One region of the Phyllobacterium sp. YR620 genome, then DNA from elsewhere that is predicted to be linked to it. Evidence: predicted binding sites of a transcription regulator. Region 1 holds the regulator's gene; each other region holds the start of a gene.
The links. The regulator LexA, encoded in region 1, represses DNA repair genes until DNA is damaged. The targets are predictions, from matches to a motif close to TGTTCNNNNTGTGTTCNG.

Region 1 (10,812 bases):
ACCCTTTCGGAACAGGTTGCGGCGGATCAGCGGATCTGGGGACTCGCGGCAGATATCGATATCACGAAAGATTTGAGCCTCGACCTCACCTATGACGATTTCAAGGAAGGTGAAGCGACTAATGATTTCTACGATCAGGCGGTCGGCGGCAGGTCCAAGCGTAAGGGCGCTGCCGCAATCAGCAAGCAACTGAACGAATACTGGAAAGCCTCGTTCGGCGTCACCTATCTCGAACTCAGTAATCCGCTCGCAACAACTTCGAACAAGTCCGGCTATGACGGGTCGCGGCTCGATGCCGGCGCTCGTCTCGAATATGCACCCGATGCCGAACATACCTATTACGGCTTCGGACAAGGAACTTTGTCGCGATCCGGCGACATCGAGCGCGGCGACCGTCTTGGCGTCGGCGCCGAATATCAGCTCACCGAAAAGATCGGGCTAAACGGCGAAGTATCCTATGGCGCGACTGGGCTCGGCGCCCTCGCCGCCGTCACCTATGAGCCGACAGCGGAGGATAGTTACTATCTCGGCTACCGCCTCGACCCCGATCGCGCATTCGACCTTGACCGAACCTACGATCTCGACGGGACTGATTACGGCGCGATCGTCATCGGCGCGCGCCGCAAGCTCGACGACTATTGGTCGACCTATGCTGAGAATAATTACGACCTGTTCGGGAGGCGCAATTCGCTCGCCCAAACCTACGGTGTCGTGTACACGCCCGACGCCAAATGGACGGTCGATGGCGGGCTGGAGATCGGCACAGTCGAAGACGATACGATCGATCCCTCCACAAATCTCGAACGTTCCGATTTCGACCGCAAGGCGATCTCCCTGTCGGTCGGCTACAAGGACGAGGATCGCATTGCCGCGCGCATTCGCGGTGAGACTCGTTTTGAAGATTCCGACGATGATACCCGCGATCTCAACACCTACCTCTTCGCAACGGGCTTCAGCTGGAAGACGAACGATAGCTGGCGGCTGCTCGCCAATATCGATTCAGTTCTCTCGGACTCGAACGGTGATGGTTCGTTCAGGGATGGCGACTATGTCGAAGCCTCGCTCGGATATGCCTACCGTCCGATCACGAACGACCGGCTGAACGCTCTCCTCAAATATACCTGGCTTTACGATCTTCCGGGCGAGGATCAGGTCAGCGCGGTGACCGGCGACGAATACGGGCCAGCACAGCGCAGCAACATTCTTTCCGCCGATTTCACCTACGATCTCGTTCCCTGGCTGTCCGTCGGCGCGAAATACGGCTTCCGCTACGGTCAAGTGCGCGAGCGGCTTCAGGACGATCTCGACGCATTCTCCGATTGGCAGACTTCCTCAGCGCATCTCGGCATTGTTCGAACCGATTTTCACATCGTCAAGAAATGGGACGCCTTGCTGGAAGGGCGCGTCATGTACATGGCCGAGGCGGATACGACAGATCTTGGCGTGCTCACCGCCGTTTATCGCCACGTCGGCGACAACTTCAAGGTCGGCGTCGGCTATAATTTCGGCAATTTCTCCGACGATCTGCGCGACCTGACGCTCAACGACCGCGGTGTGTTCTTCAACGTCGTCGGCAAGTACTGACGCATGGGCGTTGTTCATCGCGCAGGTGCCGGCAACGGGCCAGATGCGCTATTTGGATATCGGCGCACTCCTTCTACACGACATATTAATACTTGTGGAACACAACTGGAACAGATAGTGTTTGTTCTGGTTTTGTTTTTCCGATTCCGTTTCGAAGGATCGCCGATGCTCACGCGTAAACAACACGAACTTCTGCTCTTTATCCATGAGCGCCTGAAGGAAACCGGCATCCCTCCATCCTTCGACGAGATGAAGGATGCATTGGACCTAGCGTCCAAATCGGGGATACATCGGCTGATAACAGCGCTCGAGGAACGAGGTTTCATTCGACGGCTTGCTAACCGTGCGCGGGCGCTGGAAGTCCTGCGCCTGCCGGATTCAATTGCGCCTGGTCTCAATGCGCAAAAGAAATTTTCGCCAAGCGTGATCGAGGGCAGCCTCGGCCGCAATGTCGCCCCCCCCCGCCCGCAGCCACGCGCTTCGGATGACGACGGTGCGCCGACGATCGTCAACATACCCGTCATGGGCCGGATCGCGGCCGGTGTACCAATCTCCGCCATCCAGAATCAGACGCACATGATTGGCCTGCCGCCGGACATGATCGGCAGTGGGGAGCATTATGCGCTGGAGGTCAAGGGCGATTCCATGATCGAGGCGGGCATCTTCGACGGCGACACGGTCGTCATCCGGCGCGGCGACACGGCCAATCCCGGCGAAATTGTGGTCGCGCTTGTCGATGACGAAGAGGCAACCTTGAAGCGCTTTCGGCGCAAAGGGGCATCGATTGCTCTCGAGGCCGCCAATCCGGCCTATGAGACGCGCATATTCGGGCCGGATCGGGTGCGCGTGCAGGGTAAGCTGGTCGGTTTGATCCGCCGTTACTGACGGATCGGGTTTTCCTGATCGTCTGCCGGTGGCTTGGTCTTTGCGGCACGCCGCTGCGGTTTTTGCTCCGCAAGATTGCGGGCGGTGCGGGAAAAAGCCCGATAGGCGTTCCATGGGCGCTGAGGGGAGCCCACGGCGTAGGTAATGTTTGCAGACTGGAGGCGTGCCTGCAATTGTTCTACAGCAAATGCAGCCGCATCTAGCCCGGACGGTGGATCGACCTTGTTGTCGCCGAACCTGATTTCTGCGGAACCGCGTAGCGCCAGGTCCTGCGCCGTAATTACAAGAACGTCCCCCGGCTCGCAGGTTGCTGTGGGACCGGTGAAGGCAAGGACGACGATATCGCCCTCGGCACAAGCAGTTGATTTTTTGGTCGGATCGTCCGTGTAGGCGACGATCAGGCCGCCGGCTTCCCTCGCCAGGCACACGCCGTCGGCGCACTCAAATTGTCCATCGGCCGGCGATGCGCCATTCTTTGCCGGCGTGAGCACTTGAATTGCGCCGTACCCCTGCTGCCAGTTATCGAGGGTGAAACGGCTTGCCGTTGCGCGGTTCACCGTCAGCGCGTCGTCGGGGGCGCTCAAGGCGACGAGCCTGCCCTCTTCGGCAATCACTATATCCGGCGGACGTGCAGAGCGGAGCGGCACTATGGCCAATGCCATTACTGCAAATCCAACGAGCCGCAGCCGCGTTGTCAGCAACATGAGGAGGACCAGTCCCGCGGTCATCAAAAGCAGGCTCGTTTGCGGCATTGATCCGAAATTGCCGCTCGGCGAATGCGCGCCAACCATCTTCGCGATCGCAATGACCCATTCGATGCCGCGTTCCATGACAGCAAACGGCAGCCAATCGAGATCAAATGGCATCGCAAGAACAGCAAGCACCGCAAACGGCATCACAAAGATCGAGACAACGGGCAGCGCCAGCGCGTTGCCCACAAGCCCAAGCGGCGCTGTGTTGTTGAAATGGTAGGCGGCGAAGATCGAGCTCGCCGTCCCGGCAACCAACGAAGTCATGGCGATAGCGCCGACATGGCTTGCCGCCATCATCGGCAAACGCAGAAGCAATCCCTCGCCTTTCGTTCGGTTTGACCTGTTCTTTCGGCGCGATCTCCAGCCGTAATATGCAATGAGCGCGCCTGTCGCCGAATATGACATCTGGAAACTCGGTCCGAGAATTTCATGCGGAAGCAGCGCTATCGTGATCAAAGCGCCGATGGCGAGATTGCGCATGGAGATTGCCGCGCGATCGGCCATCATGGCAATGAGCATCACCGCCAGCATCACGAAACTGCGCTGCGCAGCTACATCGGCGCCCGAGAGCAGGAGATAGAAGCCGGAACCGGCAAGGGCGACGAATGCCGCCAGTTTTTTCATTGGATAGCGGGCTGCAAAGCCGGGAAAGAGGGCCATGCTGGCGCGAAGCGAGCCGACGATGATGCCGGCCACCAGCGCCATGTGAAATCCGGAAATCGAAAGAATATGCGAAAGCCCGCTCAGTCGCATTGCGTCATTCGTCGCCTCGCTAATGCCGTCGCGCTGGCCGGTAATCAGCGAAGCCGCAATATCGCCGGGTTCCCCCTTGATGCGGGAAAGCACACGCTGCGTAAGTTGCTGGCGGATATTGGCGACCGTCTGCCAGGCTTGAGACGCAATCGCCTCATCGACCGGCGTTGCGGCGAGTTGAGGTTTACCAAGGAAAAACCCATTTGCGCCTACGCCCTTATAGTAATTATTGAACGCAAAATCGTAATTGCCGGGCCGTACCGGACCTCGCTGCGGACGCAGGTGGACGAGGCCCTGCAGTCCCGCGCCAATTTTCATTCCTGCCGGCACGGATCGCGCCGACACGACAACCCGTTGCGGCGAATAGCGGAGTGTCGGCCGCTCGGTTGCGATAATGTCGAGGGTGACGCGCCAGCCGCCTCTTGCGTCTCTAGCCATGGCCACGACGCGTCCGGTCAAACGGGTAGTAATGTCCGACCCAAGCATTTTCGTATCCGCGCGCATGGTTTCGAGCTTGCCGGCAACCATTCCCGCGACAACGGCAACTGCAAAGGCGAGCGCCAGTCTGGTCCTCGGACGGGAATGTGCGAGCTGCATCAGCCCGACAAGCAGGGTCAGCCCAAACAAAATGGCGCTCAGTCTTGGCTCGGCCGACGCGCCGAAATAGATGATGGCGCCGATGCCGCAACACACCGGGAGAAACAGAAACAGCGTGCCGCGCTCGATCTCCTGGCTAAAAAGCGTCGGCGTTGCGACGAAGGCGCGCCTTGTCGCCGCCATGGCGATCGCCATGGGTCGCCTACCCGCAGAGAGTTCAGTCCCTCGCGTTAGAACGCCTGTTTCTGTGCCTGGATAGGTCGCAACGGCGTTGCCAGTGTCCTGAACACTGAAAAAGAATAGCCGCTCATCGATTTTTGATCTGGTCTGCGGTTCCTCCATTTGCCCCCAAGCACCAATACCCTTGCACCTCAGCGGTGCTATGCTACATGAACGCCAGATCAATTCGATTGGACGTTCGGCTAATAGCGCGACGCGTCCCTGGAGCTCCCATGTCGTCCCCTGTCGTTACACGTTTTGCCCCATCCCCTACCGGCTACCTCCACATTGGCGGTGCCCGCACGGCACTGTTCAACTGGCTCTATGCAAAGCATACGGGCGGCAAGATGCTGCTGCGGATCGAGGATACGGATCGGGAACGTTCGTCAGATGCGGCGGTAACTGCCATCCTCGACGGCTTGACCTGGCTCGGCCTCGATTGGGATGGCGAGGCTGTATCCCAATACGCCCGCGCCGGTCGCCACCGCGAGGTCGCCGAGGAACTTGTTGCCAAGGGCAAAGCCTATTATTGCTACGCATCGCCGGCCGAGCTTGAAGAAATGCGCGAGAAAGCCCGCGCCGAAGGCCGGCCGCCGCGTTATGACGGACGCTGGCGCGACCGCGATCCCAAGGAAGCACCTGAGGGCATCAAGCCGGTCATTCGGGTCAAGGCGCCGCAGGAAGGCGAGACTGTCGTGCACGATCAAGTTCAGGGCGACGTGCGTTTTCCCAACAAGGATCTCGACGATTTCATCATCTTGCGCTCGGATGGCACGCCTACCTATATGCATGCTGTGGTCGTTGACGACCACGACATGGGCGTTACGCATATCATTCGCGGTGACGACCACCTGACCAACGCAGCGCGTCAGACCGTTATTTATAACGCCATGGGTTGGGATGTACCGGTTATGGGCCATATTCCACTCATTCACGGCGCGGATGGCGCCAAGCTTTCGAAACGCCACGGTGCGCTCGGGGTTGAGGCGTATCGCGCAATGGGCTACCTGCCCGCCGCACTGCGCAATTATCTCGTCCGCCTGGGCTGGAGCCACGGCGACGACGAGATCATGTCGGACGCACAGATGATCGAGTGGTTCGAGATATCGGACATTAATCGCGGCGCCTCGCGCTTCGATTTCCAGAAGCTCGAAGCAATTAACGGCCATTATATGCGCATCACGGACGATGCCGCGTTGGTCGAGGCCATGATCGCCATCCTGCCCGAGGTTGAGGGCGGCGAAGCACTTCTCGCCCGGCTCAACGATACGACCAGGCGGCAGCTCCTGGCGGCCATGCCCGGGCTCAAGGAGCGCGCAAAGACGCTCGTCGAACTCGCCGATAGCGCGAAATATCTTTTCGTTGAGCGTCCGCTGACGCTCGACGACAAGGCAGCGGCACTGCTGAATGACGAAGGTTTGGGCGTGCTGGCCGGCGTGTTGCCCGAGCTTGCTGCGGTCGATGACTGGACGGCGTCCGCGCTCGATGCCGCAGTGCGGGTCTATGCGGAAAAAACCGGGCTCAAACTCGGCAAAGTGGCACAGCCGCTGCGTGCCGCATTGACAGGAAGAGCAACGTCTCCGGGTGTTTTTGACGTGCTTGAGGTGCTCGGAAGGGACGAATCCCTCGGCCGGATCAAGGACCAGGTAAAAGGATGACAAGTGCGTCCTTCAGGCGCATTTTTGCATTGCAACATCGCGCCGTTTGAGTACGGTGTCGTGCCTGAGGAATTCACGATCTACGGCCTCGGTTGAGGCAAGTGCTTTTGCGCTGGATCAGCGCAAGCTGAAGCAAGAAAGGAACGGCAATGTCTGAAAACAACGTCAACATCGATCTAAATGGTCACCAGTTCTCAATGCCCGTGCGCAAGGGGACCATTGGACCGGATGTCGTGGACATTGGGACACTCTACAAGAACACGGGCGCGTTTACCTATGATCCCGGTTTCACGTCCACGGCGTCCTGCGAGTCGCAGATAACCTACATCGACGGCGATGAAGGCATCCTGCTGCACCGCGGCTATCCTATCGAGCAACTGGCCGAGCATGGCGATTTTCTCGAAGCCTGCTATCTGTTGCTTTACGGCGAACTGCCGACGAAGAGCCAGAAGGCCGATTTCGACTATCGCGTAACCCATCACACGATGGTGCACGAGCAGATGTCACGTTTCTTCAGTGGTTTTCGCCGCGACGCGCATCCCATGGCGGTCATGGTCGGCTGCGTCGGCGCGCTGTCCGCGTTCTATCACGACTCGACCGATATTTCCGATCCGCATCAGCGCATGGTCGCCTCAATCCGCATGATCGCCAAGATCCCGACCCTCGCTGCCATGGCCTATAAGTACCACATCGGCCAGCCATTCGTTTATCCGCGCAACAACCTCGATTTCGCGACGAACTTCCTGCACATGTGCTTTGCCGTGCCCTGTGAAGACTATGTGCCAAATCCGGTGCTTGCACGCGCGATGGACCGAATCTTCATTCTTCATGCGGATCATGAGCAAAACGCGTCGACGTCGACCGTCCGTCTCGCGGGCTCTTCCGGCGCAAACCCGTTTGCGTGTATCGCAGCAGGCATCGCCTGCCTGTGGGGTCCTGCCCATGGCGGCGCCAACGAAGCCGCACTAAACATGCTCGGCGAAATCGGCTCGGTCGACCGCATTCCGGAGTTTATCGCCCGCGCCAAGGACAAGAACGATCCGTTCCGCCTGATGGGATTTGGCCACCGGGTCTACAAGAACTACGATCCGCGCGCGAAGATCATGCAGCAGACCACCAAGGAAGTCCTTGGCGAACTCGGCATCAAGGACGATCCTCTGCTCGACGTTGCCATGGAGCTCGAGAAAATCGCGCTAACGGATGAATATTTCATCGAAAAGAAGCTTTATCCGAATGTCGACTTCTATTCGGGTATCACATTGAAGGCTCTCGGCTTCCCCACCACCATGTTCACCGTGCTCTTCGCTGTGGCACGTACGGTTGGCTGGATCGCCCAGTGGAAGGAAATGATCGAGGATCCGCACCAGAAGATCGGTCGTCCGCGCCAGCTCTACACCGGTGCGACACAGCGCGACTATGTCAGCGTCGAGAATCGCAAGTAATCTGCCTGCAGCCGTAATGAAAAAAGGGGCGCCGTTTGGCGCCCTTTTTGTTCCAACTACATTTTTCAATCGTTTTTTTCAAAAGCTATTAATAGAGGACCGCAGCATGAAGCGCGAATTGGTTGTTGGTTGTGCCGGTGCCGGTAAATCAACGGTGGCGAAGGAACTTGCGGAGATTACCGGACTTCCGCTGATCCACCCCGACCGCCACTATTGGTTGCCCGGATGGGAAGAGCCCAGCAGAGATCCCTGGAGGGTCATCGTAGAATCTCTGTCGGCTCAGCCGGAATGGATCATGGATGGGACTTACAGCGGCACGCTTCAGCAAAGGCTCGCTCGTGCCGATACGATTATTCACCTGGATTATCCTACTTGGTGTTGTCTCTGGCGCGTCATTCTGAAAAAACGGCCCGTGGCTTAGGAGAAATCCGGGGCAACGAACTTGGGCCTGGATGTCCTGAGCGCTTCGATTGGCAGTTTCTGCGCTATGTCATTAGGTACAGAAGAGATCATCGCGAACGCGATCTCGCACGAATGAGTGGATTTTCAGGTAAAGTTTACCGGTTTACGACGCCGTCAGCCCTTGCATCATTCGTTAAGCTTCAACGTGAACGTCTTTGCAGCGGCAAGCGTTCAGCTTAGCTGCGCTTTGCCATCTCAAGCACTTTTTGCGCAGCGATTTCGCCGGACGGGCGTTCGGTCTGCATCAGGCTCGCAATCTTGTCGAAACTTTCGAGCTGGGCGCTGCGACGATGGCCGGGAACCAGCAATTGTTCGAGCTGACGGGCCAGAGATCCAGCCCGAACGAACACGTTAAAGTATTCCGGCACGACCGGTGCATCTGCGATGATGTTCGGCAGAGCCGCGCTCCAGATGGTAATGCGCGGTGCCAGAAAGGTGCGCGCGAGCCAGTCCGGCCGGTAAGAGAGAACGGTCGGGATGCGGGCGAGCGCAAGCTCAAGCGACACGGTGCCGGACGCCGCAAGCGCGGCATCGGCGGCCGCAAAAGCATGCAGACGCTGTGCCTCACCGACGACTATGTCAGGCTGGATTTTCCACCCCGCTGTAAGCTCCCTGACAAGCGGCTCGATCTTCGGCAAAGTGGGCAGCGTTATCTTGATCTGGTTGCCGCGTTTGGCGAGAAGTTCGATGGCTTCTCCAAACGGCTCCGCAAGGCTCGTTACCTCGGACCGGCGCGATCCCGGCAAGACAACGAGAGTCTTTTCGGTGCGTTCGCCAAGCTGCGCTTCGCGCGAGCGGTTCTGCCGGGCAGCTTCAAGAAGCGGCGCGTGCGAAACGAGCCGATGGCCGACATAGGTCGCAGGCGGACCGTCAAGATCCTTCAAGGCCTCCACTTCGAAAGGCAGGATTGCAAGCACATGGTCGATATAGGATCGCATCGCCTTGGCCCGCTCCGGCCGCCAGGCCCAGACCGAGGGGCTTATGTAGTTGACGATAGGGATTGAAGGGTCGGCCGCCCTCACCTTGCGCGCTACTCGATGCGTGAAGTCGGGGCTGTCGATGATCACCAGGCAATCGGGTTTGGCGGCGACAATCGCATTGGCAAGTTGAGATATGCGCCGGATGAGTTGCGGCAGCTTCTTGACGATGGCACTCAAGCCTACAAGGGCGATTTCATGCTGGTCGAACAGGCTGTCGAGACCGAGCGCCGCAAGATGCTCGCCGCCAACGCCTGTCAGCGTCACGTCGCCGGGGAAGCTGCGACGCAGCGCATCGACGAGATCGGCACCGAGCAGATCACCGGATTCTTCGCCTGTGACGATCGCGAGGCGCAGCGGTTTTTCAGCTGGCATCGGTGCGCGTCTCCTGGACAAAGGTCTCGACAAACAGGCCGGCCTCATTGGCGGCCTTTATCGTTTCCTCGTAGCCGAGGATCAACGTACGCCCGCTCTCGATGGCGATGCCCTTGAGGCCAGCCTTTGCGGCATTCTCAATGGTGCTGATGCCTATCGCCGGAAGATCCGCCCGCACCTCCTGCTGCGGCTTGGCGCATTTGACCAGCACGCCGCCCGTGCTGTGTATGCGCTTCCCGAGACGCAGCTCAGCGACGCGCTGCAGCATTGCGTCGGTGCCTTCGACCCCCTCGAGCGCAACCACGCGGCCACCCACCGCAACGGCCCCCTGGCCGATATCAAGCGCACCGATGGCGGCAGCAGCCCGCCGAGCGGCCTGCATATTGGCGATGCTGTCCTGATCCGGCTGTTTGCGCGTAAGCGTCGATGGCTCAGGTGTTAGGATATCAGGGACGATCTCATGGGCGCCCACAACCCGAAATCCATAGGATTCGATGGTTGCGATAACGGCGCGCAGCAGCCCATCGTCGCCAAGCCGGAACGCGCGCAGGAAGCGGTAGAGGGCCACAAGGTTGCCGTTGCCCGGGCGCAGAGCGTGGCGAAACTCCGGGCGGTGCCGAACGCCGCCCGCCAGTACCACGTTCGTGATGCCTTCGGCCTTCAGGATCCTAACGAGCCCACCGAGTTCGACGATGGAAATCTCGGCGTGTTTTCCCTGATAGATCGAAGGCTCCGCCTCGCCCTTGATGGCGATCATCAACGGATCGGCGCCTTGTTTTCGTAGGCTCTCCGCCACGGCCAGAGGCAGTTGGCCATTGCCAGCGACGATGGCTGTCCTGCCTGAAATCGCGGGCGGAACTTTAGCTGTTGTCGTCACTGTCACTGATCTCGATAGCGGAATCGAGCGGCGGCGTGCAGTAAGCGCGCTTGGTATCAGTGGTGATGAAGTCGATCAGGTCCGCGACAGCCGGCGAATCCGGATAGGCAGCGCGAACGTCGTCTGCCCTCGCCCTGATAGACTTCGTGCGATCGAATAGCATGCGCACAGCGTGACGGAGCTTGTGAATCTCCGGACGGGCCATGCCAGACCGCTTCATGCCAATAATAT
Region 2 (10,812 bases), on a different contig from region 1:
GGCGTACGCACCGTGCCAGGCGGATCGGGCGGGGGGAAGCCCAGCTTCTCACCCGCACTCGCAGGCGACAAGAATAGGGTGCCGGCGGCAATTGCCAGCATCATCCCCGATAGAAGTTCGACAAATCGCATAAAATACTCCCAGTCCAATGCAATAGATGGGGCGGTATTGTACCGCCCAAATGGTATCACCAATGGCAACTCGATAAAATGCGAGCCTAGGAGCGCGGTCGCGCGGGGTCAATTATTCGAAAGTTCAACACGCCCGTTTTTTCAACGCCACGCAAAATGGCCTATGCTTTAGGCGAAAGTGGCGGAGTTGCCGTCCGAAACCAATTGCAGTCCAAGATTGGTATCGAGACCGAACCCTTGCATCAGGCGGCGCGTGGAGAAATCTGGATTGCCCGATGTGAACATGGCAAAATCGTCGCCGTGTTCGGGTTCTTCGCCGGTACCGTTGACTTTGAGCAATGAAAGACCACGGCGAGCAATGGCCTCGGCGGGATCGAGCCAGTCGACCGGCCAGGGAGCGAGCCGGCGAAAGACGTTGGCGAGGAAAGGATAATGGGTGCAAGCGAGGACGACGATGTCCGTACGCTTGCCGTCCCGTTCGTAGAAGCAGGGGGCAATCTCCTGCCTGATTTCGGCATCGTCGACGAATTCCCCGCGAATATGGGCTTCGGCCAGGCGGGCGAGGCTCTGGCTGCCGACAAGACGCACATGGCATTGCGAGGCAAACGACTGGATGAGGTCGCGTGTATAGGCGCGCCGGACCGTACCGGGTGTTGCAAGAACGCTGACGAGGCCCGAAGAAGTCCGCTCGGCGGCTGGCTTGATGGCCGGTACCGTGCCGACAAACGGGACGCCCGGATAGGCTCTGCGCAGATCGTCGAGCACGAGCGTCGATGCCGTATTGCAGGCTATGATTGCGATTTCGGGGTCGTATTTCCCGATCAATCCACCGAAGAGCTCAACGATGCGCTCGCATAAGGCCGCCTCCTCCCAATCGCCGTAGGGAAAGCCGGCATCATCCGCGATATAGACGAAGCGCCGGTCTGGCATCAGAACTCTCGCCTCGCGCAGAACGGTGAGGCCGCCAATGCCGCTGTCGAAGACAAGGATCGGTCGGTCTGCGACCCGCTCATTCATCGTCGGTCGGCCTTTCATTAGCCGGCTCATCGATTGGCTTTGCCCGCTTACGCCCTTCCGGCGCTCCGGCGCCGCGCGGCGTATCGGGGCTGAAGAAGTCGAGAGAGACAAGGACGCCGCGCAGGAGCTTCAGCTCCGAATCCGAAAAACCCGGCCGGGTAAGAACGCCGCGCAGATTATTGACCATGATTTCCTTGCGGGCCATCGGCCGGAAATATCCCCTGGCCTGCAGCGCTTCTTCCAGATGATTGAAGAAGCCCTGCAATTGATCCTTTGGCGCCGGCGCAAGCTCAGGGCCGCGAAAGGCGGTATCGGTATGTTTCTCGAGGCCGGATTTCATCCATTCATAGGACATGAGCAGGACCGCCTGGGCAATGTTGAGTGACGAGAACGCCGGATTGACCGGAAACGTCACCAACTCATCGGCAAGGCTGACTTCGTCATTATTGAGGCCGATGCGCTCGCGCCCGAAAAGAATTCCGGTTCGCTCGCCGCTGTTGAAGCGCTGGCGCAGCACGACGCCCGCCTCCACCGGCCCCCGCACCTGCTTGAATGCATCGCGCTCGCGCGCCGTCGTCGCATAGACGAAATTCAGATCCTTGATGGCGGATGGCAGATCCTCGAAAACCTGCGCCGCATCAATGATGTGGTCCGCCCTGCTCGCCGCGGAGCGCGCCTTCTCGTTGGGAAATTCCTCGCGCGGCTTGACGAGCCGCAGTTCCGCCAGGCCAAAATTGGCCATGGCGCGCGCCACCATGCCGATGTTCTCGGGCAATTGCGGTTCAACGAGAATAATTGCCGGGCCTTCGGCAATAAGCGTGCGTTGTCTATCTGTACCGGCCATCTCTTGTTCCTGCTGATATTGCCGCCGTCATAACGCGCGATCTTTTGATGGGCAATCCTGCCTTAAAATAACGGCATGGCTGGTCGGCAGCTTTGCGTTCGGCGATCCCGATGCTATAGGGGCGCGAACCCTCACTGAAAACCGATGCTGACATTCCCACACCCCAGCAAAATAGAGGCTGACTATCCATGGCAAAGATCAAGGTTGCAAATCCGGTCGTCGAGCTTGACGGCGACGAGATGACCCGCATCATCTGGCAATATATCAAGGAAAAGCTGATCCATCCTTACCTGGATATCGATCTGAAATATTACGACCTCGGGATCGAGCACCGTGATGCCACTAATGATCAGGTGACGATCGATGCGGCCAATGCCATCAAGGAGTATGGTGTCGGCGTCAAGTGCGCGACGATCACGCCGGATGAGCAGCGAGTCGAGGAATTCGGCCTGAAGAAGATGTGGAAATCGCCCAACGGCACGATCCGCAACATTCTCGGCGGCGTCATCTTCCGCGAGCCGATTATTGCCAAGAACGTTCCGCGCCTCGTTCCGGGCTGGACGCAGCCGATCATCGTCGGCCGTCATGCCTTCGGCGACCAGTACCGCGCGACCGACTTCAAGTTCCCGGGCAAGGGCAAGCTGACGATCAAGTTCGTTGGCGATGACGGCCAGACGATCGAGCACGAAGTATATGACGCGCCCGGCGCCGGTGTTGCCATGGCGATGTACAATCTCGATGAATCGATCCGTGATTTCGCCCACGCTTCGTTCAACTATGCCTATAATCGCGGCGTTCCCTGCTATCTGTCGACCAAGAACACCATCCTCAAGGCCTATGACGGCCGCTTCAAGGACATCTTCCAGGAAGTTTACGAGGCAGAGTTCAAGGCGAAGTTTGCCGAAAAGAAGATCTTCTACGAGCATCGCCTGATCGACGACATGGTTGCTTCCGCGCTGAAGTGGTCCGGCGGCTATGTCTGGGCCTGCAAGAACTATGACGGCGACGTGCAGTCCGATATCGTCGCGCAGGGCTTCGGCTCGCTCGGCCTGATGACTTCGGTTCTGATGACGCCGGATGGCAAGACGGTCGAAGCGGAAGCTGCCCACGGCACCGTGACCCGCCACTATCGCCAGCACCAGAAGGGTGAAGAAACATCGACCAACTCGATCGCTTCGATCTTTGCCTGGACGCGCGGCCTTGCGCATCGCGCCAAGCTCGATGGTAATGCCGAGCTCGAGCGCTTCAGCCACACGCTGGAGAAGGTCTGCGTCGACACAGTCGAAGCCGGTTACATGACCAAGGACCTCGCACTCCTGATCGGCCCGGATCAGCCCTGGCTGTCGACCACAGGCTTCCTCGACAAGATCAATGAAAACCTGTCAAAGGCGATGGCTGCCTGAGCCATCTGAAAGCATCAATGCTAAGAGCTCCGGTGAAAACCGGAGCTCTTTTTGTTGTGCGCTTCGCGAATGAGCGATGCGAAAATGGCGCGCCAAAAAGCGCTGTTTTGGGTATTATGCGTGATGCTATGATCACCCGAGGGGACCGAAGATGAGCAAGCAGCAGTTCTTTTTCCGCCTGATCCCGCCACGCCCGACCTTTGCGGACGACATGGACGATGACGAGCAAGAGCTGATGCGCCAGCACGCAAGCTATGTGCAGGAATGTTTCAACGAGGGCTTTGTCCTTGCCTATGGCCCGGTGCATGAGCCCGACGGCAGCTTCGGGCTCGCTCTTCTTGAGGTAAATGATCATGCGGAAGCGGTCCGCTTCGGCGACAACGACCCGACCGTACTCGCCGGCCTCAACAGCTATACGATAGCGCCCATGCATATCGCGGCTGCACAGGCTCCGCGCGAGGAGTAAGCGCGGCGCCAGCTTTCGTTGCCTGAACCCGCTTCCCCGGCCCCGACCCCGTTTTGCCGAGGTGGAGTAGCTGTCGCTGCGGCACATGTCAGAGCGGCAGTAAAGGTCGGAGCGGCAGCAACCTCAGCGAACCTGCTCTTTTGCTCCAGCAATGGAAGTGCCGCTCCGGAAACAAACAACAAATAATAAAACTTCAACCGGCCAATATCAGTCGGCCGATTCCGCAATAGTCACTGTAGTTTTAGTGCTTATACTAATCCAAAAACTTAATAACCCAAATACTATTTAAGAATTACATCACGCATCGCGTGAAGGAGCAAGATCATTTTAACGCAGTACTATTGACAATAAGTATAATACGCATAGCGGCGAGTTGGCCCGGTCATACAGCAGCATGACCGGGCATGCGAACCTAGGCGCCGAGCGCCTGGCGGACGGCCGAAATCGCGTCTTCGGCTTTTGCGCCATCCGGGCCGCCGGCCTGGGCCATGTCGGGCCGGCCGCCGCCGCCCGCGCCGCCAAGAGCGGCGGACGCAATGCGGACGAGATCGACGGCGCTGTACTTGCCGATCAAATCCTCGGTGACCCCGACAACCGCGCTCGCCTTGCCATCTTCGGAGACGCCGACGAAGGTGACGACTCCCGAGCCGACGCTCTTCTTGGCATCATCGGCGAGCGGCTTCAGGTCGCGCGGATTGACGCCGCTCACCACCTTGCCGATGAAGCCGACACCGTTGACCGTCTCCAGCGCGCCGCCTGCGGCTCCGGAAGAACCGCCGCCAAGAGCCAATTGCTTGCGGGCTTCGGTAAGCTCGCGTTCGAGCTTGCGGCGTTCATCGACCAGCGCCGTCACCCGGGCCAGCGCATCGGCCGGCGTCGCCTTCAGAACCGACGCGATCGCCTTGACGCGGTCGTCCTGCTCCTCGAGATAGCGCCGCGCAGCTTCTCCGGTCAGCGCCTCGAGGCGGCGCACGCCAGCAGCAACAGCGCCTTCAGAGACCACGCGAATGAGCCCGATATCACCGGTCGCGCGTACATGCGTGCCGCCGCAAAGCTCGGTGGAATAGCTTTTTCCGGCCTTCTCGCCCTGCACTGCCGTGCCCATGGAGACGACGCGAACCTCATCGCCGTATTTTTCACCGAAGAGCGCCATAGCGCCTTCGGCAATCGCATCGTCGACTGCCATGAGGCGCGTCGATACCGGCGCGTTCTGCAACACGATCTCATTGGCAATGTCTTCGATTGCCGCGAGTTCCTTGTCGGAAATCGGCTTCGGGTGCGAAAAATCGAAACGCAGCCGGTCGGGGGCAACAAGCGAGCCCTTCTGGGCAACATGGGTTCCGAGCGTTTCGCGCAGCGCCTCATGCAACAGGTGGGTTGCCGAATGGTTGGAGCGGATACGGGTGCGGCGCGCCTTGTCGACGATAAGTTCGACCGGTGCACCGACCTTTGCCGTTCCCTTCGTCACCTTGCCGATATGGACGAAGACGCCGTCATTCTTCTTCTGCGTATCGCTGATCTCGATGACAAGGCCGTCGCCGGTGATCGTTCCGGTATCGCCCTGCTGTCCGCCGGATTCGCCATAGAAAGGCGTCTGGTTGACAACGACTGCCACAGCATCGCCTTCGCCCGCCGTTTCGACGCTGGCACCGTTCTCAACGAGAGCGGTTATGACGCCTTCAGCCTGCTCGGTCTCATAACCGAGAAATTCGGTGGCACCGACCTTGTCGCGAACCGAGAACCATACGGTTTCGGTCGCCGCATCGCCGGAACCCGCCCAGCTCGCGCGCGCCTCGGCTTTTTGCCTTTCCATGGCCGCGTCGAAGGCTTCCGTGTCGACGCCGATGCCGCGCTGGCGCAGCGCATCCTGCGTCAGGTCGAGCGGGAAACCATAGGTGTCGTAAAGCTTGAACGCGGTCTCGCCATCGAGCTTGTCGCCCTCGCCGAGGGATTCGGTCGCTTCGCCGAGGAGGCCCAGCCCGCGATCGAGGGTCTTGCGGAAGCGCTTTTCTTCAAGCTTGAGTGTTTCCGAGATCAGCGCTTCGGCGCGCACGAGTTCGGGATAGGCCTGGCCCATTTCGCGCACCAGCGCCGGCAGCAGCCGCCACATCAGAGGCTCGCGTGCGCCAAGGAGCTGCGCATGACGCATGGCGCGGCGCATGATGCGGCGCAGCACATAGCCACGACCCTCGTTCGACGGCAACACGCCATCAGCGATAAGGAAGCTTGAGGAGCGCAGGTGATCGGCAATAACCCGGTGGCTGGCGCGGAACTTGCCCTCGGCCTTTACTCCCGTTGCCTCCTCGGATGCGTGGATCAGCGTCTGGAACAGATCGATGTCGTAATTGTCGTGCTTGCCCTGAAGCACAGCGGCAAGGCGCTCGAGCCCCATTCCGGTATCGATCGACGGGCGCGGCAGATCGATGCGCTGCTCTTTCGTCACCTGCTCGAACTGCATGAAGACGAGGTTCCAGATTTCGATGAAACGGTCGCCGTCCTCATCGGCGCTCCCGGGAGGGCCGCCCCAGATTTCAGAACCGTGATCGTAGAAGATTTCCGAGCACGGGCCGCACGGACCCGTATCGCCCATCGCCCAGAAATTATCACTCGTGGCGATGCGGATGATTTTCTCTTCCGGAAGCCCGGCGATCTTCTTCCAGAAACCGGCCGCTGCATCATCGGTGTGGTAGACGGTTACCGTCAGCTTGTCCTTTGGAAGCCCGAACTCCCTGGTGATAAGGTTCCACGCAAGCGAGATCGCCTCTTCCTTAAAGTAATCGCCAAAGGAAAAATTGCCGAGCATTTCAAAGAAGGTATGGTGACGCGCCGTATAGCCGACATTGTCGAGGTCATTGTGCTTGCCGCCGGCGCGCACGCATTTCTGCGATGTCGTCGCCCGATTATAGGGACGGTGCTCGATGCCGGTGAAAACATTCTTGAACTGCACCATGCCCGCATTGGTGAACATCAGCGTCGGGTCATTGCGCGGCACGAGCGGGCTCGACGCCACGATCGAATGGCCGTTCTTCTTGAAATAGTTCAGAAATGTCGACCGGATCTCGTTGACGCCACTCATGCTGCTTGCCTTCTGACTTCTTATATCCAAATGGAATTAGCCCCATTCTGTGCGAAGGAGCGGAACGAAACGCTTGTAGCGACAGGGCTGCGTGCTGTCCAGAAAATCCCTATTGCCGCGAGGTGCGACCGGCCAGGGAATTGGCCAAGCCAAAGCGCGACCGGCCAGGGAATTGGCGACGGCAAAATGCCAAGACCCGCAGCCGTCACCGGCCGCGGGTCTCAAATCCTCAGTCAATATCTGGAGGCGGCTCAGCCTTCGGCGGCGTCGGGTTCGTCATCCTCTACTTCCCCAACATTCTTGTCGAGCATCTGCTCGGCAATGAGACCGGCATTCTGACGCAACGCCAGTTCGATCTCATTGGCTATTTCCGGATTCTCCTTCAGGAACAGTTTCGCGTTGTCGCGGCCCTGGCCGAGGCGCTGCGAATTATAGGAGAACCATGAACCAGATTTTTCGACAATGCCGGCCTTGACGCCAAGATCGACCAACTCGCCCGTCTTGGAGACGCCCTCGCCATACATGATGTCGAACTCGACCTGCTTGAAGGGCGGCGCCAGCTTGTTCTTGACGACCTTGACGCGGGTTTGATTGCCAACGACCTCGTCGCGCTCTTTCAGCGATCCGATGCGGCGGATATCGAGGCGAACAGATGCATAGAACTTCAGCGCATTGCCGCCCGTCGTCGTTTCTGGCGAACCAAACATCACACCGATTTTCATGCGGATCTGGTTGATGAAGATGACCATGCAATTGGAACGGGAAATCGATGCGGTAAGCTTGCGCAGCGCCTGGCTCATCAGACGGGCCTGCAGACCCGGCAGGGAATCGCCCATCTCGCCCTCGATTTCCGCCCGCGGCGTCAGCGCCGCAACGGAATCGACGACGAGAACGTCGATGGCGCCGGATCGCACCAGCGTATCGGTAATTTCAAGCGCTTGCTCGCCCGTATCCGGCTGCGAGATCAGAAGGTTCTCAAGATCAACGCCAAGCTTGCGGGCATATACGGGGTCGAGCGCGTGCTCGGCGTCGACAAAGGCGCAAATGCCGCCCTTCTTCTGGGCTTCGGCGATCGTATGCAGGGCAAGCGTGGTCTTGCCTGAGCTTTCAGGCCCGTAAATTTCGACGATGCGGCCTTTCGGCAATCCGCCGACGCCAAGGGCAATATCGAGCGACAGCGAGCCGGTCGGAACCGTTTCGATCTCCACAACCTGCTCGTTGCGGCCAAGCCGCATGATCGAGCCCTTTCCAAAGGCCCTCTCGATCTGGGACAATGCCGCATCCAGCGCTTTCGTTTTATCCACCGAATTACCCTCAACCAACCGCAATGAATTTTGAGCCATGTTACACTACCCCTGTGTTATGCATGAAGTCCGGATGTCGCTTCTGATGAACTTATTTGTATCTGTTTTGTTCTCATTTTGCAATAGACATAAGTGATTGAAATAAATGCATAACTTTAAAATGTTCGTAAAATGTTCTTGTAGGGGCGCGACATGCTGTCAGGCAAGCTTTCCGCTAGTTCCAGGCGTTGCCGGACAAACCGAAGTTGCGAAAATCGAATCGGCCGGATTATTGCGCCTGTCCGACCGACACTTTAGAGAAGTAGCGCAACGCCAGCCCTTCAATCCGTGGTTTTAAATCGGACAAGCAATCACCTATGACGTCAGGCAACAAACCGCTGCTCTTTGCTGTTGGCGGCGCCCATCTCGACCGGCGCGGCCAAAGCACCGTACCGTTTGTGCCCGGTGCTTCAAACCCCGGTATCATGCGCGAAGAGCCGGGCGGCGGTGTCTTCAATGCGTTAAGGCTGGCGATGCAGCGCGGCATCGCAGCTGAACTCCTGTCCATACGCGGCGGCGACCGTATCGGCGAGACGATTAGCGCAGCGATCGAGTCAGCCGGCATCATCGATAGCTCCGTCGTCTTCATGGATCGGGCGACGCCGAGCTATACGGCAATCCTCGACGAACATGGCGATGTCGTCGCCGCAATCGCCGACATGGCGCTTTATGAAGTCGCGCTCCCCCGGCAACTGCGCCGGCGGAAGGTGCGCGATGCCGTGGCAGCGGCCGACGCCATATTTTGTGATGCCAACCTTCCGGCCGATGCGCTGGAAAGGCTTGCGGGCCTTGCGGAACATCGGCCGATCTATGCCCTGGCGATATCCCCGGCAAAGGCGGTGCGCCTACGCACGATCCTTGGCAATCTCAACTGCCTTTTCATGAACCGCCGTGAAGCATTGGCCCTGACAGGCCTTGGCCAATCGGCGGAGCTAAAGGAAATCTGCGCAGCGTTGCGCGCGGCGGGCCTTCAAGTCGCCGTCATCAGCAATGGCGCCGGTCCCACCCTCGCCTACCATAACGATCTAGCCTATACACTCGAACCGCCTGGCGTCGACGGGATTGCTGATGTGACCGGCGCAGGTGACGCGCTTGCCGGCGGAACGATTGCCGGGCTGATGCAAGGTGTCGCGTTTCACGAGGCAGTCCGTCAAGGTATGACCGCGTCGATGCTGACATTGAAGACACATTCCGCCAGCCCGATCTTTACCCCCGAGGAATTCGACGCAGCGCTTTCCTTGATACCCGATGCGACCCTGCTGCGTTGATCAAAGGAGCCGACATGACCCTCAATCCCTTTACCGATATTGCCCCCGAGGTCGAGCAGGCACTTGATGCGGGCAAGCCGGTTGTCGCGCTGGAAAGCACAATCATCACTCATGGCATGCCCTATCCCGACAACAGCCGCATGGCCGCGGATGTCGAGGCCATCATCGCGGAAGAAGGCGCTGTTCCAGCGACGATTGCCATTGTCGACGGCCGGCTTAAGATCGGGCTCTCCGCCGATGAACGTGAAGCGCTCGCGCAGGTGAAGGGCGCCATGAAGCTGTCGCGCGCCGACCTTGCCTTCGCGCTTGCCGAAGGACGCACTGGTGGCACGACGGTTGCAGCCACCATGCTTGCCGCGCACCTTGCTGGCATCAAGGTTTTTGCCACGGGCGGCATCGGCGGCGTGCACAAGGGCGCAGAATTGAGTTTCGATATATCGGCCGACCTTGAAGAACTCGGTCGAACCCCGGTCATCGTCGTCTCGGCCGGGGCCAAGGCCATTCTCGATATCGAAAAGACGCTGGAAGTGCTTGAAACCAAGGGCGTTCCTGTCGTCGTCCATGGCGCCGATGTGCTTCCCGCCTTCTGGTCGCGCCAATCGCCGATCAAGGCGCCGCTGCGGCTCGACTCAGCCGAGGCAATCGCCGGGTTTCAGCGGGCACGCGAAGCCATCGGCGTCAACGGCGGCATGCTGATCGCCAATCCCATTCCGGCAGCGGACGAAATTCCAGCGGAGAGAATGGCGGGCTATATCAGCGAGGCGATCGCCCGCGCCACGAAAGATGGCGTCACCGGCAAGGCCGTGACGCCATATCTGCTTTCCGAAATTCTCGACATCACCAAGGGTGAGAGCCTCAAGGCGAACATCGCACTCGTCGAGAACAATGCGCGCCTTGCCGCGAAAATCGCCGTGGCGCTCGCTATCAGGTAAGCGGCGCGATCTGGATTTCGACGCGGCGGTTCTGGGCGCGCCCGGCTTCGGTCGCGTTGGTTGCCACCGGCTGCGAGGGGCCGAAGCCGCGTACGTCGAAGCGGCGGTTGTCGATGCCCTGCTGGGTCAGGTAGTTGGATACGGAAAGCGCCCGGCGCTCGGACAGAAGCTCGTTATGCTGCAGGCTGCCGGTCGAATCCGTATGGCCGGCGACATCGACGATGGTCTGGTTGAACTTGCGCAGGACCACAGCGACGGAACTGAGCGTCGGGTAGAACTCCGGCTTCACCTGATCCTGGTCGGTGTTGAAGGTAATGTTCGACGGCATGTTC
Region 3 (10,812 bases), 140 kb from region 1:
TCCTTGACGAGCAGCTTTTCGCGCGCCGTTTCCCACTCCTGGGGCGATACGACTGACGGCGTATGCATTCCGGTCGTGCCGCTGGCGTTGCCGCCTTTGATAGATGAAGCCATGATGTTATTTCCTCCTGATCCTGGCAATGCCGCGCCTATTTCGCGCGGCAATCATGCGGTCATGAGCCAGTCTGGCACCGGAGACTGGTAGTGCGCGAGTAACAAAGGTGACGGCATTGCGTTTCAGCCACGCTCAACCCACCCCTAACCCCGTCAGTTTGCCGCCGGCACCGGACAATCCAGATCGCCATCCGTACATTTGAGATAGCCCTTCAGGTTCTCGATGCGCATTTGTGTCATGCCGTCGAGGCACGAGCTGGAGACAAACGGATATACGGTACCGGCAGCTACGCGTGAACTCGAGAAATTGCATTCGGCATCGCGGAAGGCCACCCATGCCTTCTGCGCTGAAACGAGAAGCTTTGTCGTGTCCGTGTCGTCTTTGAGCCGCGCCTCGATCTCCTTATAGAGCTTGTTCAGTTCGGCGTCGGATTTTGCATAAGCTTTCCCGGCGCACACGTTCATTTCCGTCTGATTGTTCAGATCGCCGCAATTGCTCTGTGCCGAGCCGAGACCGGGTATCGCAAAAATCATGGCGACAGTCAGAAGTGAAACTTTCATTGGTGAAATTCTCCGCCAAACGATGGTCAGATGGGAGGATTAGAACCCGCGAATCGCGCCCGAGCCAGATGCAATTGCCAGTTTCAACGTCAGCGTGTGTCCGGCAGCTACCTTTAATAGAATTTCGCCATTTCGTCATTTGAAAAGCTGCCACGCGGCACACCTATGCGTTCGAGCACATACTCGAACAGCGGCGAGCTTAGTGATGATCGCCGCAACCGGGTGTCGGGTCGATTTGGAGGAAGTATGCCGTGAGCCAATCGAGTGGGCTTGACTTTCGGCGCCATTCGGTTAAGTGTCCGGCCGAATTTCCGCTTATAGCCACGCTGCTGGATTTGAATAGCGGTCCTCAACAATCAGAACAGGTAAACTGAAATGGCTAAGGCTGCGAATATCAAGATCAAGCTTCTGTCGACCGCTGACACCGGTTTCTTCTACGTCACGAGCAAGAACAGCCGTACGAAGACGGAGAAGATGTCCTTCCGCAAGTACGACCCGGTTGCGCGCAAGCACGTTGAATTCAAGGAAACCAAGATCAAGTAATCTTGGGTCATCCAGATCATCAAAATGCCGCCCCAGGGCGGCATTTTTGTTTGCAACTGGGTGTTCTTGTTCGGATAGAGGCGTACTAGGCGGCGGCTGAGACAACACGGTTGCGGCCGGCGGCCTTGGCATCGTAAAGCGCGTCGTCGGCGCGCTTGAGGAGCGCTGACACGCTGTCACCGGTCGGCAGCACGCTGGCGATGCCGACACTGATCGTCACGGGCACGCTGATCGCATTCTTGTTGACTGGAAACGGTGTGGAGGCGACTTCGCGCCGGATACGCTCGGCGACGACGGCAGCAATTGACGTATCCGTGTCCGGCATGACGATAAAGAACTCCTCGCCGCCGTAACGGCTGGCAAGATCGCTGCCGCGAACATTGCGGCGCAGGCGCTTGGCGAACTCGCGCAACACCTCATCGCCGCCATCATGGCCGTGCGTGTCGTTGATCAGCTTGAAGCGGTCGATATCGGTCATGAGCACCGACAGCGGCCGACGCCGCTCCACCGCGCGCTTGAACAGCGTTGCCAGATGCGTTTCAAGATAAAGCCTGTTGTGCAAGCCAGTCAGGCTATCGGTCACCGCCATTTCGTAGGTCTTGACGACGCTCGCGCGAAGACCGTCATGATAGGCCTTGCGCCGCAACTGCGTCCGCAGCCGCGCCAAAAGTTCGTTGGGATGCAGCGGACGCATTACATAGTCATTGACGCCAAGCTCCAGGGCGCGGCGGATCAAGGTCTCCTCACCCGGTCTGGCGATAAGGATAATCGGCAGCGAGCGCGTATTGTCGAGCGAACGCAGCTGGGCACAAATGCGCAGCGGATCGAAATCGGACAGATTGGACGATATGACCAAGCAATCATAGTTGCCCTGTATCGCATCGAAGAAGCCGGTCTGCGGGTCAATCTGGACATCAACGACCGCAGTTACCCCAAGGATCGACTGGATGCGCTCGGCGCTTTCCAGCCGCTCGTCGATGAGCAGTACGCGCGCTTTCTTGTTGCCACCGTCCTTGCCCGGGAAGCGCAGAATCGATTCGAGCCCGACATCGCGCGTCGTCGCCACCCGAAGCCGCAGTTCGTCAGTCAGGTTCTTCAGCCTTACCAGGCTTTTCACCCGCGCGAGGAGTTGCAGGTCGTTCACCGGTTTCGTCAGAAAATCATCCGCGCCGAGGTCGAGGCCGGTGATACGATCCTTCTCGCCGTCGAGCGCGGTGACCAGCACGATCGGAATGTGGGCAGTCGCTGCACTCGATTTCAGCCTGCGGCAGACTTCGAAGCCGTCCATGCCGGGCATCATGATATCGAGCAGGATGACGTCGACGTTGCTGGTCTCGCAAATATCGATCGCCGCATAGCCGTCGGTAGCGGTCACGACTTCGTAGTATTCCGCCGTCAGCCGCGCTTCCAGCAGCTTCACATTTGCGGGTACATCGTCAACGACAAGAATGCGGGCCGTCATATTTCACTACTCCGAACTGACGGTTACGCGTCGCCAAGATAAGATTTTATGGTTTCGATGAACTTCGGCACCGAGATCGGTTTTGAAATATATGCTTCGCAACCGCCCTGCCGGATGCGCTCTTCATCCCCCTTCATGGCGAAGGCGGTGACAGCGATAATCGGGATGACGTGGAGATCGTCGTCGGCCTTGAGCCATTTGGTGACTTCTAGTCCGGAAACTTCCGGCAGCTGTATGTCCATGAGAATGAGATCGGGCCGATGCTCGCGCGCAAGATCGAGCGCTTCCAGCCCGTTGCGCGTACGGATGGTCTCATAGCCGCTGGCTTCGATGAGATCGCGAAAGAGCTTCATGTTCAGCTCATTATCCTCGACGATCATTACTTTCTTCACCATTGGCAAATTCCTGTTGACCATGCTCGAAGGCGCATGCCACCTGCCGAATTCCATGAGACAAAGATCAGCAGCAACTCCGCTCCAAGGATACATTTGATATCGGCGGATGATTGATGAAAAGGTAACTCCGCACACCAATCCAGATATGCTGTCGATCATGTTTAACCAAGGATTTATTCAACAACTTCTTTTGCTCATATTCAACCGCATGTGGTTGCGGGTGCAGCAGAAAGATCGACCGCGATGTGCGACATTGAGGAACGTACCCAGATGAAAAATCAGCTCTCTCTCGACGACGCGCAGCAATTCGCGATCGACGCCCTGGTATTTCTGGCGCAAGACAGCGAGCTGCTTTCCCGCTTCCTCGCGCTGACCGGGATCAACGCCGACCAAATCCGCGCCGCGGCAGGCGAGCCAGGCTTTCTCGCCGGCGTTTTGCAATTCTATCTTGGTCACGAGCCCACCCTGATGAAATTCTGCGAGACGAATGGAACCGACCCCGCCACCTTTCAGGCTGCGCTTCGTCTGCTTCCCGGTGGACGGACCCAGGAGATGTAACCGGTTCATAATCGCCAGCGCGATATTGCGCGGACTCAGCCGCTTCGGTAAGCTGGCGACGTTCCTTTTATGTTCCGAGCATCATGGCCTCCCTCAACGATCCGCGATATGGCTTTTGCCGTGACTGTATGGCCGCCCAACGCGCGGAAGGCCGCCGCTGCCACGTTTGCGGCAGCCCGCGCGTGCTGCGTCATCCAGAGCTGTACAGGCTGAGCATCGCCCATGTTGACTGCGATGCTTTTTATGCCGCGGTGGAAAAGCGCGACAATCCCGAGCTTCGCGACAAGCCCGTCATTATCGGCGGAGGCAAACGTGGCGTCGTTTCAACAGCTTGCTATGTTGCGCGCATCCATGGCGTGAAGTCGGCAATGCCAATGTTCAAGGCACTGGAGGCCTGCCCGAACGCGGTCGTTATTCCACCCGATATGGAGAAATACGTCCGCGTCGGCCGAGAGATACGCCAGATGATGCGCGATCTGACACCGATGGTGGAGCCGCTGTCGATCGACGAAGCGTTTCTCGATCTGGCGGGCACAGAACGGCTGCATCACGATCCGCCAGCGCGGGTGATGGCGAAGTTTTCAAACCGCGTGGAGCGGGAAATCGGGCTCTCTGTCTCCGTCGGCCTCTCCTACTGCAAGTTCCTCGCAAAGATCGCTTCCGACTTCGACAAGCCGCGCGGGTTCTCGATTATCGGCGAGGCCGAAGCGAAGGACTTTCTTGCCGACAAGCCGGTGACAATGATCTGGGGCGTCGGCAAGGCTTTCGCCGCGACGCTGGAGAAGGATGGCATCCGCATGATCGGCCAGTTGCAGACCATGGAGCTCGGCCCGCTCATGGCGGCATACGGCACGATGGGCCAACGGCTTTACCGGCTTTCGCGAGGCCTCGACACGCGGCGCGTCGAGCCGAATGGCGAGAGCAAAAGCGTGTCGGCGGAAACGACCTTCAACGAAGACATCGGGTCCAGGGACGAACTTGTGGCGATCCTGCGCTCGCTATCCGAAAAGGTCTCGCGCCGTTTGAAAGCGGCCGACATTGCGGGTCGCACGGTCGTGCTCAAGCTCAAGACACGCGACTTCAAGTTGCGCACCCGCAATCGCCAGCTCGCTGATCCGACGCAGCTTGCCGATCGCATCTTTCGCACCGGCTGCTCGCTCCTTGAAAAAGAAATCGATGGTACGAGATTTCGCCTAATCGGCATAGGCGTGAGCGATCTCAGCGATGACGGACGAGCCGACCCGAAGGATCTGGTCGACGTGCAAGCTACGAAGCGCGCCGTGGCCGAGAGCGCCATCGACAAACTACGGGGCAAGTTCGGCAACAATGCCGTCGAAACCGGCTATACGTTCGGCAAGATCAGGACACCGCCCAAGGCTTCGCCCGAGGAACTGGAGTGAGCGACCCTACCCCATCTCGACTTCGACGATGCCCGGAATGGCCTTCATGGCGCTCGCAACCTGCGGTCCGACCCGGTAGCGATTGGGAAGCTCGATCTCGACTTCAGTCGCGCCGTTTTCCTTGATCAGTACGAGACTGACGACCTGGCCGTCATTCTGCGGCGCAAGATAAGGCGCAATCGAGGTCAGCGGCGCGCTGGAGCGCATGTAAAGCCGCAACGCCTTCTGCATGCGCGTTGCCTCATCTTCCAGCGACTGCGCGGTCTGGATGCGCAGGCTGATCCCTTCCGGACGGTCCTCCGCACCGACAGTCACCACGACCGACTTGCCGGGCTCGAGCAAATCTCGATATTGCGACAGCGCTTCGGAAAAGAGCACGGCTTCAAACTGGCCGGAGGAATCCGAGAACTGGATGATTGCCATCTTGTTGCCGGTCTTCGTCTTGCGCTCCTGCTTGGCAGTGATCGTGCCCGCCAGCCGCCCCGCATTGGCGCCGCGCTTGACCGCCGCCTGAAACTCGAGCCAGGTCTGCACGCGCAGCTTTTCGAGGATAGGCCTGTATTCGTCGAGGGGGTGGGCAGAAAGGTAGAACCCTGCCGCCTCGTATTCGCGCCGCAGTTTTTCCGCCGAAAGCCAGGGCGCTGCCGCAGGCAGTTGCAGCGTTTGCGCGCCCGAGGCCATGCCGCCGAAAATATCCGCCTGCCCGCTCAGGCTGTCTTCCTGGGTGCGCTGCGCATGGCCGATGATGCGGTCGAGCCCGGCAATCATGGCGGGGCGCTCGCGACCGAAACAATCGAAGGCGCCGGCATTGATGAGACTTTCGAATACGCGCCGGTTGACGACGCGCGGGTCGATGCGCTCGCAGAAATCCTCGAGGCTGGCATAGGGCGTCGCGCCACGTTTTTCGACGATATGGTCGACGGCCGCCTCGCCGACGCCCTTTATGGCCGCGAGCGAATAATAGATCCGGTTCTCGCCGACTTCGAACAGGCGATAGGATGTGTTGACCGAGGGCGTCACCACTTCGATACCCAGCCGAACAGCTTCTCGCCGGAAGTCATTGAGCTTGTCGGTATTCGACATGTCGTAGGTCATCGACGCGGCGAGGAATTCGACCGGATAATGCGCCTTCATATAGGCGGTCTGGAACGACACGATCGCATAGGCCGCCGCATGCGACTTGTTGAAGCCGTAATCGGCAAATTTCGCAAGAAGATCGAAGATAAAATTGGCCTGCGGCTTGGTCACGCCGCGCTCGACCGCGCCATCGACGAAGCGCACGCGCTGCATGTCCATTTCAGCGCGAATCTTCTTGCCCATGGCGCGGCGCAAAGAATCGGCTTCGCTCAGCGAATAGCCGGACAGTTCCTGCGCGATCTGCATCACCTGTTCCTGGTAGATGATGACGCCTTGCGTTTCCTTGACGAGATGGTCGATCTTTGGATGGATCGACGCCATCTCCTCGTCGCCGTTCTTGCGGGCGTTATAGGTCGGGATATTCTCCATCGGGCCCGGGCGATAGAGCGCGACGAGCGCGATGATATCTTCGATCCGGTCCGGCCGCATACCGATCAGCGCCTTGCGCATGCCGGTACTTTCCACCTGGAACACGCCAACCGTCTCGCCGCGCGAGAGCATCTCGTAGGTCAGTTTGTCATCGAGCGGCAGATTGGAAAGGTCGACCGCGATCCCGCGCCGCTTGACGAGGTTGACCGCTGTTTGCAGCACGGTCAGGGTCTTAAGGCCGAGGAAGTCGAACTTCACCAGTCCAGCTTCTTCCACCATCTTCATGTTGAACTGGGTGACCGGCATGTCCGAACGCGGATCGCGGTACATCGGCACGAGTTCGGACAGCGGCCGGTCGCCGATGACGATGCCGGCTGCGTGAGTAGAGGCGTGGCGATAAAGGCCTTCAAGCTTGAGCGAAATATCGAGCAGCCGCTCGACCACTGGCTCCTTGTCGCGCTCCTCGCGAAGACGCGGCTCATCCTCGATGGCTTTCGACAGCGTAACCGGATTGGCGGGATTGGCCGGAACCATCTTGGTCAGGCGGTCAACCTGGCCATAGGGCATTTCGAGAACGCGCCCGACATCGCGCAGGACGGCGCGGGCCTGCAGGGTGCCGAACGTGATAATCTGCGCCACCTGATCACGGCCATACTTGCCCTGGACATAGCGGATGACTTCATCGCGCCTCTCCTGGCAGAAATCGATGTCAAAGTCCGGCATTGATACACGATCGGGATTGAGAAAGCGCTCGAACAGCAGCGAGAAGCGCAACGGATCGACGTCGGTGATCGTCAGCGCATAGGCGACGAGCGAACCTGCACCCGAGCCGCGACCTGGCCCGACCGGAATGTCGTGGGCCTTTGCCCATTTAATGAAGTCAGAAACGATGAGAAAGTAGCCCGGATATTTCATCCGGGTGATGATCGAAATCTCGTGTTCAAGCCGTTCTGCATATTGCTGTGGCGTATGGCCGTCAGCCAGGCCCTGTTGCTGGATACGCTGGGCAAGCCCCTCCCGCGCCTGCCGGGCGAGTTCATCGGCCTCCGCCTGGAGCGCCGCATCGGGATCATCGCTTTCGCCGGTAAAGCGCGGCAGGATCGGCGCGCGTTTCTCTGGATAATAGGAGCAACGCTGCGCTATCTCGACGCTGCTTTCGATTGCCTCCGGCAGATCGGCGAAGAGCGCTACCATCTCCGCTTCGCTTTTCAGATAGTGGTCCGACGTGAGGCGGCGCCGGTCGTCGATGGAAAGGAGCGAACCCGAGGCAATGGCAAGCAGCGCATCGTGCGCCTCGTAGTCTTCGCTTTTTGAAAAGAACACATCGTTCGTCGCTACAAGCGGCAATTCCAGCTCATAGGCCAGTTCGACCTGCGCTGCCTCCAGAGCACGATCGTACCCCGCATGTCGCTGTAATTCGACGTAGAGCCTATCCCCGAACTGCGACCGCAACAGGCTCAGGCGCTGGCGGGCCCGGTCACTGCGGTCGTCCTTGATCGCTTTGGCGATCGGCCCCTCCGGTCCACCCGTCAAGGCAATGATGCCGTCGGCTCTGCCGGGAAGCCAGTCCGCCGCGATGTGAATTGGATCGCCAGCAGGTGAATCAAGGTAGGCACGGCTCACGAGGCGAACGAGATTGGCATAGCCCGCCTCGGTGGCAGCGATCAGTACGAGCGGGGCAAGACCAAGCGCCTCGCGCCGATTGGCGCTCCGGCTTTCTTCGGCCTGGTCGTGGAAAGCAATGTCGAGCTGGCAACCGATGATAGGCTGCAATCCTGCTTTCGAACCCTTCTGCGCAAACTCGAGTGCGCCGAAGAGGTTGTTCGTATCGGTGATTGCCAGCGCCGGAAACTTGCTGGCAACCGCAAGATCGATGACCTTGGGAACCTGCAATGCGCCTTCGAGCAGCGAATAGGCGGAGTGAACCCTCAGGTGGACGAATCGCAGCGCCTGCGCATTTGCCTTGCCGCCGCTATTGCCCTGCCCGTCTGCCAATTGTCGTCTCCGGATATTGAACGGAGAACTGATTCACCGCTGCGGCATAGTCGAACAAGCGCCACACGGTGTCCACCCGTATTGGGGTCTTGCCCGACCACAACAGTGGATAGAGCAAGATCGCGCGGGCTGACGCTCTGCCGCGCGATCTCAGCTTTTCAGATAACGCTGACCCACATTGCGAAAGTGGCAATGAAAAGGCTGACAGTAACGAATGACATGACGTCCTGGAAAAGTTCGCTCATCGGTAAAACCCTTCTTCGTTGTCTCTATGTATATGTTTTGTTCTTTTTTTGTTCTGAAGTCAAGCCAGCCAGAGTGCGGGTTGGCGCTATGGTTTGCAAAATCTTAAGAGAAGATGAACGATGTCCGCAGCGAAGCGCATTTGAACAGGATTATTTGACCGCGCGCTTCATTTTGGACGCGACTATCAGGCCCCCGAAAATCCCCGGGGGATCAAAGATCGGTGATCTTGCCGTCCTTCAGGGTCACGCGCCGGTCCATGCGGCGGGCGAGATCGAAATTGTGAGTCGCGATCATCGCCGAAAGCCCGGATTGGCGAACGAGCGCCTCCAGAGCTTCAAACACATAGGACGAGGTAACAGGATCGAGATTGCCGGTGGGCTCGTCAGCCAGGAGCACCAGCGGCGCGTTAGCGACCGCACGTGCAATCGCCACACGCTGCTGCTCGCCGCCCGAAAGTTCGCTCGGCCGATGCGAAGCCCTGGCCCCGACCTTCATGTAATCGAGGAGTTGCTGCGCCCGCTCAGCCGCTATGCCCGGCTTCATGCCACGGATCATCTGCGGCATCATCACGTTTTCAAGTGCGGAAAATTCGGGCAGAAGATGATGAAACTGGTAGACGAAGCCGATATCATTGCGGCGGATTGCCGTACGTTCTTCATCAGAAAGCGTGCCGCATGACCTTCCGGAAAGAATCACATCGCCACTGTCAGGCCGCTCCAGAAGGCCGGCCGTATGAAGCAGTGTCGACTTGCCGGCGCCCGACGGTGCGACAAGCGCCACCATCTCGCCCTTGCCCAGCGCGAAATTTGCGTCGTTGAGGATCACCAATTCGCGGTCGATCTCATTGTACCGACGGCCGACGCCCGTCAGTTGAAGAATGGGACCGGCTGCCATTTATTCGTACCTCAGGGCTTCAACTGGATCGAGCTTGGCTGCGCGCCATGCGGGAAAAAGGGTTGCAAGGAACGATAGAACCAGCGCCATGAGAATGACCGAAAACGTCTCGTTGAAGTCCATCTTGGCCGGAAGCGTGCTGAGAAAATAGAGTTCCGGATTGAACAGGGTGGTTCCGGACAGCCAGGAGAAGAATTCCCGAATCCGCTCGACGTTAAGGCAAACGACCACGCCAAGCACGACGCCTGCGAGCGTGCCGGTCACACCGATGGCGGCGCCGGTCATCAGGAAGATGCGCAGGATCGAATTGCGCGTCGCTCCCATCGTTCTGAGAATGGCGATGTCATGCCCCTTGTCCTTCACCAGCATGATCAGGCCGGAGATGATGTTGAGTGCTGCGACGAGCACGATCAGCGTCAGGATCATGAACATTACGTTGCGCTCGACTTGAAGCGCGGAGAAGAAGGTCTGGTTGCGTTGACGCCAGTCGGTTAGCATGAGCGCCCGCTGCGCAGCATCCTCGACCGGCTTCTTCAGCGCATCGATATTGTCGGGATTGTCGGCGAAGATTTCGAGCGACTGAACTTTGCCTTCCTGGTTGAAATAGAGCTGCGCTTCCTCGAGCGGCATGATGACGATCGAAGCATCATATTCCGACATGCCGATCTCGAAGATGGCGGTGACCGGATAGGATTTGACGCGCGGCGCCATGCCGAGCGGGGTCACGTCGCCATCGGGAGAAATCAATGTGAGACGGTCACCGAGGCCGAGGCCGAGATTCTCGGCCATGCGCGTGCCAATGGCGACCCCGCCTGCCGTATTGAACCCCTCGAAGGTCCCCTGCCGCACATTCGTCGCAACGAGCTTGAGCTTGGCGATATCCTCCTCGCGCAAGCCGCGCACCAGAGCGCCCGTGCCTGCGCCGACAGTGCCCTTGGCAAGCACCTGGCCCTCAACAACGGGTATGGCAAAGGATACGCCGGAGACGCCGTCAACACGCTTGATTACCGCATCGTAATCATCGAGCGGCCGGTCGATCGGCTGCATGATCAGATGGCCGTTGATACCAAGGATGCGGGTCAGCAGTTCGCTGCGAAAACCGTTCATCACGGCCATGACAATGATGAGTGTCGCAACGC

Region 2: a site for LexA is predicted at 8,403-8,420, ahead of recA (recombinase RecA). Genes of this name have one in related genera too.
Region 3: a site for LexA is predicted at 8,806-8,823, ahead of dnaE (DNA polymerase III subunit alpha). Genes of this name have one in related genera too.

Annotation. Positions count from the first base shown of each region.
Region 1 covers NZ_FNJP01000003.1:473,901-484,712, reverse strand. The annotation lists gene BLR72_RS14130 (RHS repeat domain-containing protein) at 1-1,584, shown strand, start outside; gene lexA (transcriptional repressor LexA) at 1,750-2,469, shown strand; gene BLR72_RS14120 (ComEC/Rec2 family competence protein) at 2,463-4,766, opposite strand; gene gltX (glutamate--tRNA ligase) at 5,024-6,448, shown strand; gene gltA (citrate synthase) at 6,598-7,890, shown strand; gene BLR72_RS22620 (P-loop NTPase family protein) at 7,907-8,311, shown strand; gene lpxB (lipid-A-disaccharide synthase) at 8,529-9,704, opposite strand; gene lpxI (LpxI family protein) at 9,694-10,581, opposite strand; gene lpxA (acyl-ACP--UDP-N-acetylglucosamine O-acyltransferase) at 10,565-10,812, opposite strand, start outside.
Region 2 covers NZ_FNJP01000001.1:979,300-990,111, reverse strand. The annotation lists gene BLR72_RS04610 (hypothetical protein) at 1-131, opposite strand, end outside; gene murI (glutamate racemase) at 300-1,166, opposite strand; gene BLR72_RS04600 (RNA methyltransferase) at 1,141-1,992, opposite strand; gene BLR72_RS04595 (NADP-dependent isocitrate dehydrogenase) at 2,181-3,395, shown strand; gene BLR72_RS04590 (YciI family protein) at 3,547-3,861, shown strand; gene alaS (alanine--tRNA ligase) at 4,274-6,937, opposite strand; gene recA (recombinase RecA) at 7,189-8,280, opposite strand; gene BLR72_RS04575 (carbohydrate kinase family protein) at 8,598-9,548, shown strand; gene BLR72_RS04570 (pseudouridine-5'-phosphate glycosidase) at 9,563-10,480, shown strand; gene BLR72_RS04565 (YiaD family glycine zipper/OmpA-like lipoprotein) at 10,473-10,812, opposite strand, start outside.
Region 3 covers NZ_FNJP01000003.1:333,443-344,254, reverse strand. The annotation lists gene BLR72_RS13465 (DUF899 domain-containing protein) at 1-113, opposite strand, end outside; gene BLR72_RS13460 (lysozyme inhibitor LprI family protein) at 267-674, opposite strand; gene rpmG (50S ribosomal protein L33) at 1,050-1,217, shown strand; gene BLR72_RS13450 (PleD family two-component system response regulator) at 1,303-2,679, opposite strand; gene BLR72_RS13445 (response regulator) at 2,703-3,074, opposite strand; gene BLR72_RS13440 (DUF3572 domain-containing protein) at 3,345-3,632, shown strand; gene BLR72_RS13435 (DNA polymerase IV) at 3,716-5,032, shown strand; gene dnaE (DNA polymerase III subunit alpha) at 5,039-8,533, opposite strand; gene BLR72_RS13425 (ABC transporter ATP-binding protein) at 8,990-9,673, opposite strand; gene BLR72_RS13420 (lipoprotein-releasing ABC transporter permease subunit) at 9,674-10,812, opposite strand, start outside.